2 regions of the Streptomyces sp. NBC_01723 genome follow, and region 1 is predicted to be linked to the other one. Evidence: riboswitches for the same ligand, from Rfam matches in the RefSeq annotation. Region 1 holds a riboswitch; the other holds the start of a gene.
What was found. A riboswitch is a leader RNA that binds a small molecule or an ion and turns the genes downstream of it on or off. The one in region 1 is predicted to bind glycine.

Region 1 (6,928 bases):
TGGGGGGCGCCTATGAGCCGGGGGCGCTGTGTGCGTTGGCGGGTGCGGGTTCGTCGTGGCTGGTCGCGCAGTTCCCCGCGCCCCTGGGTTGGCTGCCCTGACCGGCGTTTACAAGTCCCGGTCGTAGAAGGGGCGGACCCTTTCCCTCATCCAGTCGCAGACCGGGTCCTGGGCGGCCTCCAGGAGGACCAGGTTGACCGGCCACGTCGGCGGGGCGGCGGTGAGGGCGCGGCCCAGGGCGTCCAGGGGGAGGGCGCGGGCGTCGCCCTCCCAGTGGGTGAGTTCGACGCCGACGAACAGGGTCGGGTCGGCGGTCTCGACGGCGGCCAGGCAGCGGCGGGCGGTGCGCACCACGCCGGTGGCGGCGAACTCTGCGGAGGCCGCGGCGAGGAAGTCCACCGGGTCGTCCTGCCAGTCCGGCTCGAAGAGGCGGACCCGGCCGCCGGACGCGGGCCCGTCCAGCGGGGTGCGGCCGGCCCGGCACAGCTCGGCCACGGCGGGCGGCGGCAGCGGGATGCCGACCACGCCCTCGGGGTTCACGGCGATGCCGATCTGCGGGGGCAGACCGCGGGCGAACTCCGCGGCGGGGGCGACGGTGTACGCCATCTGCGCCCCGGCGACCTGGCGGAGCTGCTCCTCGGAGCTGAACACCGGCACGTACGCCTGGCCGTCGATCTCCAGGGAGGGCAGGTCGAGGGGGCCGCTGTGCGGGCCGCCGCCGTTCGGCAGGGGGACCCAGAGGACACTGCGGCCGAGCACCTCCACGATCCGCCCGCCGGCGCCCGGTACGCCGAGGGAGGCGGAGAGCACCTCCTCCAGCTCGTTGCCGGGCCAACCGCCGTGCGGGTGGGGGTGTGCCTGTGCCGGGAACCCGGGGAAGTCCATCTGCCTACCGCCTGCCTGGTACCGCTGTATTGGCTGAAAAGGCTAACCCGTCCGACCCGGCTCCCCGCGGTCCGTCATCCGGTGAAGGCGATGCGGCGGAGGGCGTTAGCGGCCGCCCGGTCCAGCACGATCGCCGAGGTGCAGCCGGCCGGCAGGGCGCCCCCGGTCACGGCGTGCAGCAGGCGGGAGTTGGCCGCGCGGTGCCGCAGGAACGCGTACCGCGAGACGCCGCGGCCGCGCTCGCGCTGCCCGGCCAGGGCCTGGTCGACGCCGACGTCGAGGAGCAGCAGGTGCAGGGTGCCGTCGCGGCGGCGGGCCTCCCGGGCCAGCCAGCCGCGCACCCAGGACTGTGTGCCGCAGTCGTGCACGACGACGCCCTCGCCGGAGCGCAGCGCCTTGCGGAGCCCCGCGTAGTGGGCGAGGCGGACCAGGGGGCGGTAGAGCGCGTACGGCAGGAAGCCCGGCATGCGGCGCTCCCAGCGGTCGCGGGTGTCCTGGGAGTCGATGCGCGGGCCGCGCACGGTGCGCGCCATCAGGGTGGACTTGCCACTGCCGGGCAGGCCGGTGATCACCACCAGGTCCCGGGGTCCGAAGAGCAGGGCGTGCGGGCTGTGCCCGTCCCGCTCGCGCAGGTCGCGGACGACGGCCGCGGGCCGCTCGGCGCACGACTGCGGGGCCGGGGCGGAGGGCTGCTCGGGCAGCGCGAGGCCCGAGGTCGTGGCGTAGGCCGTGGTCCTGTTCACCGTGATCGTCTCCCCTGGGGCGGTTCACGAGTTCCCATCCCCGTCGAGTGTAAAGAGAAGGTAATGCGCAGGTCTCGCGATTTCGTTCGCTTACTGCCACAAGCCGGTTACAGATCACGGTCTGCCACGAATCGGCCGGTCGTGCAATGATGGCGGCGCCAACTGCATACCGGCCGTTTGAATCCGCGCGGGAGAGTCCCCGGCCACGCCGGGGCGCCGAAGGAGCAAGTCCCTCCCTTGAATCTCTCAGGCCCCCGTTACCGCGCGGGCGAGGCACATCTGAAAAGCGGGCCGCCGTCCGACGGCTGCCCCACCCAAGGTGCAAGCCCTGATCGCCGTACTCCGGTGGTCGTGGCGAACCTCTCAGGTTCCGATGACAGATGGGGAGGACCGACCTCGCCCGTGCCGTCCTGTCCTGGGAGACGACCGACCGATGAGCAGTTCGAATATCCGCCGTACCGCGCTCGACGCCACCCATCGCGCGCTGGGCGCGACGATGACCGACTTCGCCGGCTGGGACATGCCCCTGCGCTACGCCTCCGAGCGTGACGAGCACGTCGCGGTGCGCACCCGGGCCGGTCTCTTCGACCTCTCGCACATGGGCGAGATCACCGTCACCGGGCCGCAGGCCGCCGCGCTGCTGGACTTCGCGCTGGTCGGCAACATCGGCGGCGTGAAGCCGGGCCGCGCCCGCTACACCATGATCTGCCGCGAGGACGGCGGCATCCTGGACGACCTGATCGTCTACCGCCTGGACGAGGCCGAGGCCGGCTCTTCTCACTACATGGTCGTCGCCAACGCCTCCAACGCGCAGACCGTGCTCGACGCGCTGACCGAGCGGGCGGCCGGCTTCGACGCCGAGGTGCGCGACGACCGCGACGCCTACGCGCTGCTCGCCGTGCAGGGCCCCGAGTCCCCGGGCATCCTCAAGAGCCTCACCGACGCCGACCTGGACGGCCTGAAGTACTACGCCGGTCTGCCCGGCACGGTGGCCGGCGTCCCGGCGCTGATCGCGCGCACCGGCTACACCGGCGAGGACGGCTTCGAGCTGTTCGTGAAGCCGGAGCACGCCGTCGAGCTGTGGCAGGCGCTGACCGAGGCGGGCGAGGGCGTCGGTCTCGTCCCCTGCGGCCTGTCCTGCCGGGACACGCTCCGCCTGGAGGCGGGCATGCCGCTGTACGGGCACGAGCTGACCACCTCCCTGACGCCCTTCGACGCCGGGCTCGGCCGGGTGGTGAAGTTCGAGAAGGAGGGCGACTTCGTCGGTCGCGCCGCGCTGACCGGGGCCGCCGCCGAGGCCGAGCAGAACCCGCCCCGCGTGCTGGTCGGCCTGGTCGCCGAGGGCCGCCGGGTCCCGCGCGCCGGGTACCAGGTCGTCGCCGGCGGCGAGGTGGTCGGCGAGGTCACCTCCGGCGCCCCCTCCCCCACGCTGGGCAAGCCGATCGCCATCGCGTACGTCGACGCGGCGCACGCGGCTCCGGGGACCGAGGGTGTGGGCGTGGACATCCGGGGCAGCCACGAGCCGTACGAGGTCGTGGCACTGCCCTTCTACAAGCGCCAGAAGTAGACACTGAGGGCGGAGGGCCACCGACCCCCGCGCGTGTCCTTGCTGCTCAACGGCAGTGTCAGCAGTCCCCCCATTCATCAGCAGTCACCCGCGTACAGGAGAATTCAGGCCATGAGCAACCCCCAGCAGCTGCGCTACAGCAAGGAGCACGAGTGGCTGTCGGCCGCCGAGGACGGCGCCTCGACGGTCGGCATCACGGAGCACGCGGCCAACGCGCTCGGTGACGTCGTCTTCGTGCAGCTTCCCGAGGTCGGCGACTCGGTGTCCGCGGGCGAGACCTGCGGCGAACTGGAGTCGACCAAGTCCGTCTCCGACCTGTACTCCCCCGTCTCCGGTGAGGTCACCGAGATCAACGAGGACGTCGTCAACGACCCGTCGCTGGTGAACAGCGCCCCCTTCGAGGGCGGCTGGCTGTTCAAGGTCCGGGTCACGGACGAGCCGGGCGACCTGCTCTCCGCCGACGAGTACACCGCATTCGCCGGCGCCTGAGGAGTCACGGACGCATGTCGCTTCTGAACACACCCCTGCACGAGCTCGACCCCGACGTCGCCGCCGCCGTCGACGCCGAGCTGGACCGCCAGCAGTCCACCCTGGAGATGATCGCCTCCGAGAACTTCGCGCCCGTCGCGGTCATGGAGGCCCAGGGCTCGGTCCTGACCAACAAGTACGCCGAGGGCTACCCCGGCCGCCGCTACTACGGCGGCTGCGAGCACGTCGACGTGGTCGAGCAGATCGCCATCGACCGGGTCAAGGCGCTCTTCGGCGCCGAGCACGCCAACGTGCAGCCGCACTCCGGCGCCCAGGCCAACGCCGCCGCGATGTTCGCGCTGCTCAAGCCCGGCGACACGATCATGGGTCTGAACCTCGCCCACGGCGGGCACCTGACCCACGGCATGAAGATCAACTTCTCCGGCAAGCTCTACAACGTCGTCCCGTACCACGTCGGTGACGACGGCCAGGTCGACATGGCCGAGGTGGAGCGGCTCGCCAAGGAGAGCAGGCCGAAGCTGATCGTCGCCGGCTGGTCCGCCTACCCGCGTCAGCTGGACTTCGCCGCCTTCCGCAAGGTCGCGGACGAGGTCGGCGCGTACCTCATGGTCGACATGGCGCACTTCGCCGGTCTGGTCGCGGCGGGCCTGCACCCGAACCCGGTGCCGCACGCGCACGTCGTGACGACCACCACGCACAAGACGCTGGGCGGCCCGCGCGGCGGTGTGATCCTCTCCACGGCCGAGCTGGCCAAGAAGATCAACTCTGCGGTCTTCCCCGGTCAGCAGGGTGGACCGCTGGAGCACGTGGTCGCCGCCAAGGCCGTCGCCTTCAAGGTCGCCGCGAGCGAGGACTTCAAGGAGCGCCAGACCCGTACGCTGGAGGGTGCCCGCATCCTTGCCGAGCGCCTGGTGCGGGACGACGCGAAGGCGGCGGGCGTGTCGGTCCTGACCGGTGGCACGGACGTCCACCTGGTCCTGGTCGACCTGCGCGACTCCGAGCTGGACGGCCAGCAGGCCGAGGACCGCCTCCACGAGGTCGGCATCACGGTCAACCGCAACGCCGTCCCGAACGACCCGCGTCCGCCGATGGTGACCTCCGGGCTGCGCATCGGTACGCCGGCCCTGGCGACCCGCGGCTTCACGGCCGAGGACTTCGCCGAGGTCGCGGACGTGATCGCCGAGGCACTGAAGGCGCCCTCTCCCTTCGGGGCCGCCGACGCCGAGGCGCTGGCGGCCCGGGTGAAGGCCCTGGCCGACAAGCACCCGCTGTACCCGGGTCTGAACAAGTAGACACCGCGTGATCGGGGCGCCGCGCCCGCCACAAGCGAGTCCGGCGCCCCGCCCCGAAGCACCACCCTCTGCACCACCCCCGTTCTGAGGAGACCCCCGTGGCCATCTCGGTCTTCGACCTGTTCTCGATCGGCATCGGCCCGTCGAGCTCGCACACGGTCGGCCCGATGCGCGCGGCCCGCATGTTCGCCCGCCGCCTGCGCAACGAGGAGCTGCTGGACTCCGTCGCCTCCGTCCGGGCCGAGCTGTACGGCTCGCTCGGCGCCACCGGACACGGCCACGGCACCCCCAAGGCGGTGCTGCTCGGCCTGGAGGGCGACTCGCCGCGCACGGTGGACGTGGAGACGGCCGACGACCGTGTCGAGACGATCAGGACCTCGGGCCGCATCCGCCTCCTCGGCGAGCACGAGATCGCCTTCGCCTACGACGACGACATGGTCCTGCACCGCCGCGAGACCCTGCCCTACCACGCCAACGGCATGACCCTGTGGGCGTACGACGCCGAGGGCGCCGAGGTGCTGACCAAGACCTACTACTCGGTCGGCGGCGGCTTCGTCGTCGACGAGGACGCGGTGGGCGCGGACCGCATCGTGCTCGACGACACGGTGCTCAAGTACCCCTTCCGCACCGGCGACGAGCTGCTCCGCCTGGCCCGGGAGACGGGCCTGTCCATCTCCGCCCTGATGCTGGAGAACGAGCGGGCCTGGCGCGACGAGGACGAGATCCGCGAAGGCCTGCTGGAGATCTGGCGGGTGATGCGGGCGTGCGTGGACCGCGGCATGACCCGCGAGGGCATACTCCCCGGCGGCCTGAAGGTCCGCCGCCGCGCCGCCAACACCGCGCGCAAGCTGCGCTCCGAGGGCGACCCGCAGGCCCTGGCCATGGAGTGGATCACCCTCTACGCGATGGCCGTGAACGAGGAGAACGCGGCCGGCGGCCGTGTCGTCACCGCCCCGACGAACGGCGCGGCGGGCATCATCCCGGCCGTCCTGCACTACTACGTCAACTTCGTGCCCGGCGCCGACGAGGACGGCGTGGTCCGCTTCCTGCTCGCGGCCGGCGCGATCGGCATGCTCTTCAAGGAGAACGCCTCCATCTCCGGCGCCGAGGTCGGCTGCCAGGGCGAGGTCGGCTCCGCCTGCTCGATGGCGGCGGGCGCCCTCGCCGAGGTGCTGGGCGGCTCCCCCGAGCAGGTGGAGAACGCCGCCGAGATCGGCATGGAGCACAACCTCGGCCTGACCTGCGACCCGGTCGGCGGCCTCGTCCAGATCCCGTGCATCGAGCGCAACGGCATGGCCGCGGTGAAGGCGGTCACGGCGGCCCGGATGGCGATGCGCGGCGACGGCTCCCACAAGGTCTCCCTCGACAAGGTCATCAAGACCATGAAGGACACCGGCGCCGACATGTCCGTCAAGTACAAGGAGACGGCCCGGGGCGGGCTGGCGGTGAACATCATCGAGTGCTGAGCAGAGGGCCCTGACCAGCGCGTTCACGCCCCTGACTTCGGGAATTCCGCTACGGTCAACGCGTACCGTGTCGGCCCGGCAGCCAGCGGCGCCAGGAGCGGCGCGGGATCCGCGGCAGCGGTGGCAGGTCCGCGGGCAGGGGGACCGTGTGGGTCCGCAAGGACATGTCGTTCGCCGGATCGAGCTCTGGACCGTCGGCCTCATAAGGGACTGGGGAGCCTGGCGGACTGCCGTTCCGAGGTCCGGCCACACTGTTGGCAGGCACGGTCGGAGGCTCCGGGACCGGCTCGCGCACAGGGGCGTCACCGCCCAGGATGATGGTGTGGTCCTGTTGCGATCTCGGGTCCGGCTGCGACCGTGGTTGCTGGGAGAACGTCCCGGTGTGAGAGTCGCGCTCGCCGTCCTCGTGATGACCCGGGTCCGCCGCGGGCAGGGCGGACGGGCGCATATCGTCCCGTTCGAAGACCTTTCCCGCGTGTTCCTCCG
Region 2 (6,928 bases), 4.3 Mb from region 1:
GGCAAGGCGCACGGACACGGCCTGTACGCCATGGCCCTGGCGCTCGACGAGCGGCCCGTGGTGGCCGAGCGGGAGACCAAGTCCGTGTCGGTCGAGGACACCTACGACGTGGACATCCACGACCGGGTGCGGGTCGGCGTGGAGGTGGGCCGGCTGGCCGACCGGTGTGTGCGCCGGCTGCGCGCGTCGGGGCTGTCCGGGCGGACCATCGTGCTCAAGGTGCGCAGATACGACTTCTCCACGCTGACGCGCTCCGAGACGCTGCGCGGGCCCACGGACGACCCGGCGGTGGTGCGGGAGGCCGCCGCCCGGCTGCTGGACTCGGTGGACACCACGGGCGGTGTGCGGCTGCTCGGGGTCGGCGTCAGCGGCCTGGCCGACTACACGCAGGAGGACCTGTTCGCGCAGGCGGCGGGGGGCAGGGCCGGTGAACTGGCCGAGGAGCCGGAGACCGAGCCCGCCGCGGAGCACCGCCCGGCACCCGCGGAGCGCCGCTGGCCGTCGGGGCACGACGTGCGGCACGCGCGGTTCGGGCACGGGTGGGTCCAGGGGAGCGGGCTGGGGCGGGTCACCGTGCGCTTCGAGACGCCGTACTCGCGGACCGGGCGGGTACGGACCTTTCCGATGGACGACCCGGAGCTGACGCCCGCGGATCCGCTGCCGCTGGTTCCGTCCGAGACGCGAAGACCCGGCGAAGGGCCGGCCAGACCGGTGGCCGGCTAGCCGTGCGTCGCGTACGTTCCGCGTCTTTCGCGGGGGCGGTGCGTCAGCTCTCCTCGTTGCCCTTGCCCGCCAGCTTGCCGAAGTCGTGGTCGGGGAGCGGGGGAGCGGCGGCCACGTCGAGGCCGTAGTGGTGGTACAGCTGGAGTTCCTGTTCCGGCGAGAGGTGGCGGCCGACGCCGAAGTCCGGTGCCTCCTTGATCAGGGCCCGGGCGAAGGGCACGCGCAGGGCGCCCTCGACCAGCTCGCTGGGCTCCAGGGGTACGAAGGCGTCCCTGCTGAAGAGGCCGGTGCGGATGGCCGCCCACTCGGGCACGCCGGTGGCATCGTCGAGGTACACCTCGTCCACGGTGCCGATCCTGGTGCCGTCGCGGTCGAATGCCTTGCGGCCTATCAGGTTCCGCGGGTCGATGTCAGTACGCACGGGCCCTCCACTTGGTCGCACTGGAATCGCACACCAGCCGCCGAATCATCCGTAAGTACTACAAAAAACTACATATGGCCGGTCGGCCACTCGAAGGTTCGTGCCGCGGGCTCGCTGGTACGCTGGCAAACGGCTGCTGACCCCGCGCGGGAGAGTCCTCCGGACATCATCGGAGGCGCCGAAGGAGCAAATCCTCCCCGGAATCTCTCAGGCTCACGTACCGCACGGACGAGGTCACTCTGGAAAGCAGAGCGGGTGTCGACGGCTTCCGCTCTCACCGACGGTGAAAGCCGGGACGCCCTCGGGCCGCCCCGGTGAAGCTCTCAGGTTGAGATGACAGAGGGGGAGGCCGTCCGGGTACCCGCGCCGTGGTGCCCCTCGCAGGTCGTCAGACCAGGAGGCCTCCGCAATGACCGCCCACCGCACTCCGCTCACCGAACTCGAACAGGCAGCGCCGTTCGAGCAGCGCCACATCGGCCCCGACCACGAGGCCCGGGCCAAGATGCTCGCGCAGGTCGGTTACGGTTCGCTCGACGAGCTGACGGCCGCCGCGGTGCCGGATGTGATCAAGAACGCCGACGCGCTGGACCTGCCCGGCGCCCGCTCCGAGGCCGAGGTACTGGCCGAGCTGCGCTCGCTGGCCGACCGCAACCAGGTCCTGGACTCCATGATCGGCCTCGGTTACTACGGCACCTTCACCCCGCCGGTCATCCTGCGCAACGTCATGGAGAACCCCTCCTGGTACACCGCGTACACGCCGTACCAGCCCGAGATCTCCCAGGGCCGCCTGGAGGCCCTGCTCAACTTCCAGACCATGGTCGCCGAGCTGACCGGCCTGCCCACCTCCGGTGCCTCCCTGCTGGACGAGGGCACCGCCGCCGCCGAGGCGATGGCGCTCTCCCGGCGCATGGGCAAGAACAAGAAGGGCCTCTTCCTGGTCGACGCGGACGTGCTGCCGCAGACCATCGCCGTGATCCGGACCCGAGCCGAGCCGACCGGCGTCGAGGTCGTCGTCGCCGACCTGAGCGAGGGCATCCCGGCCGAGATCGCCGAGCGGGAGATCAACGGCGTCCTGCTCCAGTACCCGGGCGCCTCCGGTGCCGTACGCGACATCAAGCCGGTCGTCGAGCGGGCGCACGAGCTGGGCGCGCTCGTCACGGTCGCCGCCGACCTGCTCGCCCTCACCCTGCTCACCTCGCCCGGCGAGCTGGGCGCGGACATCGCCGTGGGCACCACCCAGCGCTTCGGCGTACCGATGGGCTTCGGCGGGCCGCACGCCGGCTACATGGCCGTGCACGAGAAGTTCGCGCGGAGCCTGCCCGGCCGCCTGGTCGGCGTCTCCGTGGACGCGGACGGCAACAAGGCCTACCGCCTGGCCCTGCAGACCCGCGAGCAGCACATCCGCCGCGAGAAGGCCACCAGCAACATCTGCACCGCCCAGGTGCTGCTCGCCGTCATGGCCGGCATGTACGCCGTCTACCACGGTCCCGAGGGCCTGCGGGCCATCGCCCGGCGCACCCACCGGTACGCCTCGATCACCGCCGCGGGCCTCGCCGCGGGCGGCGTCGAGATCGTCCACGGCGCCTACTTCGACACCGTGACCGCGCGGGTGCCCGGCCGGGCCGACGCGATCGTGCACGCCGCCCGCGCGAACGGCATCAACCTGCGGCTCGTCGATGCCGACCACGTCTCCTTCGCCTGCGACGAGACCACCACGCGCGCCCAGGTCGGCGGCGTGTGGCACGCCTTCGGCGTCGAGGGCGACATCGAGGTGCTGGACGGGGAGACCGCGGAGACGTTGCCCGAGGCGCAGCTGCGCGCGGACGACTTCCTGACCCACCCCGTCTTCCACCAGCACCGCTCCGAGACCGCGATGCTGCGCTACCTGCGTCGCCTCGCCGACCGGGACTACGCGCTGGACCGCGGCATGATCCCGCTGGGCTCCTGCACCATGAAGCTCAACGCCACCACCGAGATGGAGCCGGTCACCTGGTCCGAGTTCGGCGCGCTGCACCCCTTCGCGCCCGCCGAGCAGGCGCAGGGCTACCTGACCCTCATCCGTGAGCTGGAGGAGCGGCTCGCGGAGGTCACCGGGTACGACAAGGTCTCGCTGCAGCCCAACGCCGGGTCGCAGGGCGAGTTCGCGGGCCTGCTCGCCGTACGCGGGTACCACCGGGCCAACGGCGACGAGCAGCGCACCGTCTGCCTCATCCCGTCCTCCGCGCACGGCACCAACGCGGCCAGCGCGGTGATGGCCGGCATGAAGGTCGTCGTCGTCAGGACCGCCGAGGACGGCGAGATCGACATCGAGGACCTGCGCGCCAAGATCGAGCAGTACCGTGACGAGCTGGCCGTGCTGATGATCACGTACCCGTCCACGCACGGTGTCTTCGAGGAGCACGTGGCCGACATCTGCGGCCGGGTGCACGACGCCGGCGGTCAGGTCTACGTGGACGGCGCCAACCTCAACGCCCTGGTCGGCCTCGCCAAGCCCGGACACTTCGGCGGCGACGTCTCCCACCTGAACCTGCACAAGACGTTCTGCATCCCGCACGGCGGCGGCGGCCCCGGCGTCGGCCCGGTGGCCGTACGGTCGCACCTGGCGCCGTACCTGCCCAACCACCCGATGCAGCCCGCGGCAGGCCCGCAGACGGGCGTCGGACCGATCTCGGCCGCCCCGTGGGGCTCGGCCGGCATCCTGCCGATCTCCTGGTCGTACGTGCGGCTGATGGGCGGCGAGGGCCTCAAGCGCGCCACGCAGGTGGCCGTGCTGTCCGCCAACTACATCGCCAAGCGGCTGGAGCCGCACTTCCCGGTGCTGTACACCGGCCCCGGCGGGCTGGTCGCGCACGAGTGCATCATCGACCTGCGCCCGCTGACCAAGGCGACCGGCGTGAGCGTCGACGACGTCGCCAAGCGGCTGATCGACTACGGCTTCCACGCGCCGACGATGTCCTTCCCGGTGGCCGGCACGCTGATGATCGAGCCGACCGAGTCCGAGGACCTGGCCGAGCTGGACCGGTTCTGCGAGGCGATGATCGCCATCCGCGCGGAGATCGAGAAGGTCGGCTCCGGCGCCTGGCCCGCCGACGACAACCCGCTGGGGAGGGCGCCGCACACCGCCGCGGCCCTGGGCGGTGCGTGGGAGCACGCGTACACGCGCGAGGAGGCCGTCTTCCCGGCCGGGGTGTCCGCCGCCGACAAGTACTGGCCGCCGGTGCGCCGCATCGACCAGGCCTTCGGTGACCGGAACCTCGTCTGCTCCTGCCCGCCGCTGGACGCCTACGAGGACTGATCCCCCAGACGCCCGTTACGACAGGAGGCTCCGTACCGCCCATCGGGTCGGTACGGAGCCTCCTGTCGTGTCAGGCGGTCGCGAGCGACACCTCCGTCGACTTGATCAGCGCGACGACGGGAGCGCCGACGGACAGGCCCAGGTCCTCGGCGGCCTCGTTGGTGACGACGGCGGTCAGCGCGCCGCCCTCGACGGCGATCCCGACGGACGCCATCGCACCCCCTGTGGTGAGTGCGGTGACGGTGCCGGGCAGCCGGTTGCGGATCGAGAGGCTCTCGACGCGCCCGGTGGCCAGGGCGACCTCCGTGGACTTCACCAGGGCCCGGACGGCGGTCCCCGCGGCGAGCGCCAGGTCGTCGGCGGCGTCCCGGGTGATCGCCGAGGTGAGGTCCTGGCCGCCGGAGAGGCGGACCTTGACCGTCGCCATGGCCTCGCCCGGGGTGACGGTGGTGACGGTGCCGGGGAGCTGGTTGCGGATGCTCAGGCTCATGGGCGGCACCGTAGCCCTGGGATGGAAGCTGTGCAGGGCACCCGGGGCGTTGGGTGTAACGCGATACAGCGCCAGGATGTCGTGTGGCGGGGTGTATACGGGGTGCCCCACCACCCAGCCGTCACCCCTCCCGGTGGGCGGGCCCGAGGCTTGGGGGAGGCGGCCATGACCGCGTCGGCACGGCGGATTACGGGGAGTGATCAGCCTTGGACACGCGTCGGGGCCGGTTCGCAACCGTGGCTGCGGGCCGGCCCCATGGTGCGCCGGGCGGAGTGATGTCACCCCGGCCGGCGGGTGCTCAGGCGGCGGTGATCAGACCCGCGCCGACGGGGCGGTGCGGGGCGATGATCTGGCCGTCCGGCAGAAGCTCACCGGTGTCCTCGAAGAGGACGACGCCGTTGCACAGCAGGCTCCAGCCCTGCTCCGGGTGGTGCGCCACGAGGCGGGCGGATTCCCGGTCGGCGGAGTCGGCTGACGGGCACGGTGGCTGGTGCTGACACATGAGTGGGGTCTCTCGGTCTGTGGTGATGGGTGAGTCTGCTGTCTTGTCTGTCCCGCGGCGTGAAGCGTTGTTCATGGCCGCCCCCCGTATGTTTAAGTCGGTCCGAACCCAGTGTTGCCCCACGGGCGCCGATCCGCAGGTATTTCGCAGCACCGCTTCTCACAGGTTGATGACGCATCACCCGCGCGGACGGTTCAGCCCAACTGCACTGTCACTTCGGGTGGTTCGGCATGGCCGAATGGGACTAGTCCGCGCGGGTGGAACGATGCGGGTCAGGCGGGCGAGCCCAGCAGCCCCGTCGGCGTCACCCGGTGCGTGAGGACCGGCAGCAGCTCGGCGACCCGGTGCGGACGGTGGGCCGCGATGCCCGGAGGCGCGGGCGCCAGCGGAATCAGCAGGTCGGCGGCGGCGGGGTGCCCGGCGGCGGCGTCCGCGGCGCAGTCGCCGTGCAGCCACAGCGTGAGCATGTACAGCTCGGGGACCGACAGCAGACGCGGCTGGTAGGACTGGGGCACCGACTCGGCCTGCCGCAGCGCGCGTTCGGTCGAGGCGACGTAGGGGCCCTCGAAGAAGTGCGAGAACGCCCAGCCGTCCGGGGTCAGCATGGTCTCCGCGGCCGCCACCGCCCGTTCGCCGCAGCGGATCAGGAACCGCCACCCGGCCAGCCGCGTCCCCGTCGCGCCGTCCGCCGTGACCCGGTCCAGGACGTGCACGGGCAGCGGCAGTTCGGGCGCGACGGGGCCCTGGGCGCCGAGCAGCGAGGGAGTCCGGGCCTCCCGGACCGCGGTGGGCGAGGAGAGGGCGGTGAGGACGGAGCGCAGGGCGGGCGCGGGGGCCGGCGGGACACGCAGGGGCATGGTGGGTCGCCTCTCATTCGAAGGCACGGTGGCGCGAGGGCGGAGCGGGGCGGACGACGCTGTCAGCTCACGGGGCTGGGGAGGCAGGGGCCGGGGTCCGGGAACCGAGAAGGGGGTGAGGTCTGCCGCGTGTCAGCTCGACGACGGCATCCTTCGACCGTGGGCGCCGGTCTTCTGCCTTGTTCGCGGAGTTTATACGACACGTGTTCAGACTGTGTTTCGGCTAGCCGATACCGGCAACCAGTACAAGGTTGCATTCGGTCGTGGAGATGCGGGATTTCTCCGGATTTCGAGGCGGGTGCACGACGGTGACCTCGGGGAATGTTCACCGAGCGGTCGGCCAATTGTCGTCGGCGTTTTTCACGAGTTACCCGACCCGGAAACTGCTCCACGCGCCATGCCTGGTGAATGTGCCACCGGTCACATCGGCACAGCGTAGCGGGTGCCGGGCCGCCGCGGGACGTTATCGATCGCTTCGGCTGGGCATCATCCAACCTGACCGGCCACCGGCGGCCGGATCTTCGACTGCCGCTCTCAGAAGGGAAGCTTCCATGGGGGAGAAGGTCGTGGCAGGTCAGTTCGACCTGTCCGATCGCCAGCGCTACCGCGAGAAGCTGCAGCGGTGCCTGACGGGTCTGGA

Region 2: another riboswitch for glycine. It lies ahead of gcvP (aminomethyl-transferring glycine dehydrogenase); the one in region 1 lies ahead of gcvT (glycine cleavage system aminomethyltransferase GcvT).

The regions. Positions count from the first base shown of each region.
Region 1 is NZ_CP109171.1:5,610,261-5,617,188, reverse strand. It holds gene OIE75_RS26140 (enhanced serine sensitivity protein SseB) at 109-885, opposite strand; gene OIE75_RS26135 (AAA family ATPase) at 960-1,628, opposite strand; glycine riboswitch at 1,807-1,901, shown strand; glycine riboswitch at 1,902-2,018, shown strand; gene gcvT (glycine cleavage system aminomethyltransferase GcvT) at 2,062-3,195, shown strand; gene gcvH (glycine cleavage system protein GcvH) at 3,307-3,684, shown strand; gene glyA (serine hydroxymethyltransferase) at 3,699-4,976, shown strand; gene OIE75_RS26115 (L-serine ammonia-lyase) at 5,075-6,442, shown strand; gene OIE75_RS26110 (serine/threonine-protein kinase) at 6,498-6,928, opposite strand, start outside.
Region 2 is NZ_CP109171.1:1,266,801-1,273,728, reverse strand. It holds gene OIE75_RS06100 (DNA polymerase IV) at 1-723, shown strand, start outside; gene OIE75_RS06095 (PRC-barrel domain-containing protein) at 767-1,144, opposite strand; glycine riboswitch at 1,282-1,377, shown strand; gene gcvP (aminomethyl-transferring glycine dehydrogenase) at 1,554-4,439, shown strand; gene OIE75_RS06085 (TOBE domain-containing protein) at 4,510-4,929, opposite strand; gene OIE75_RS06080 (DUF5999 family protein) at 5,228-5,431, opposite strand; gene OIE75_RS06075 (hypothetical protein) at 5,704-6,288, opposite strand; gene OIE75_RS06070 (glutamate--cysteine ligase) at 6,840-6,928, shown strand, end outside.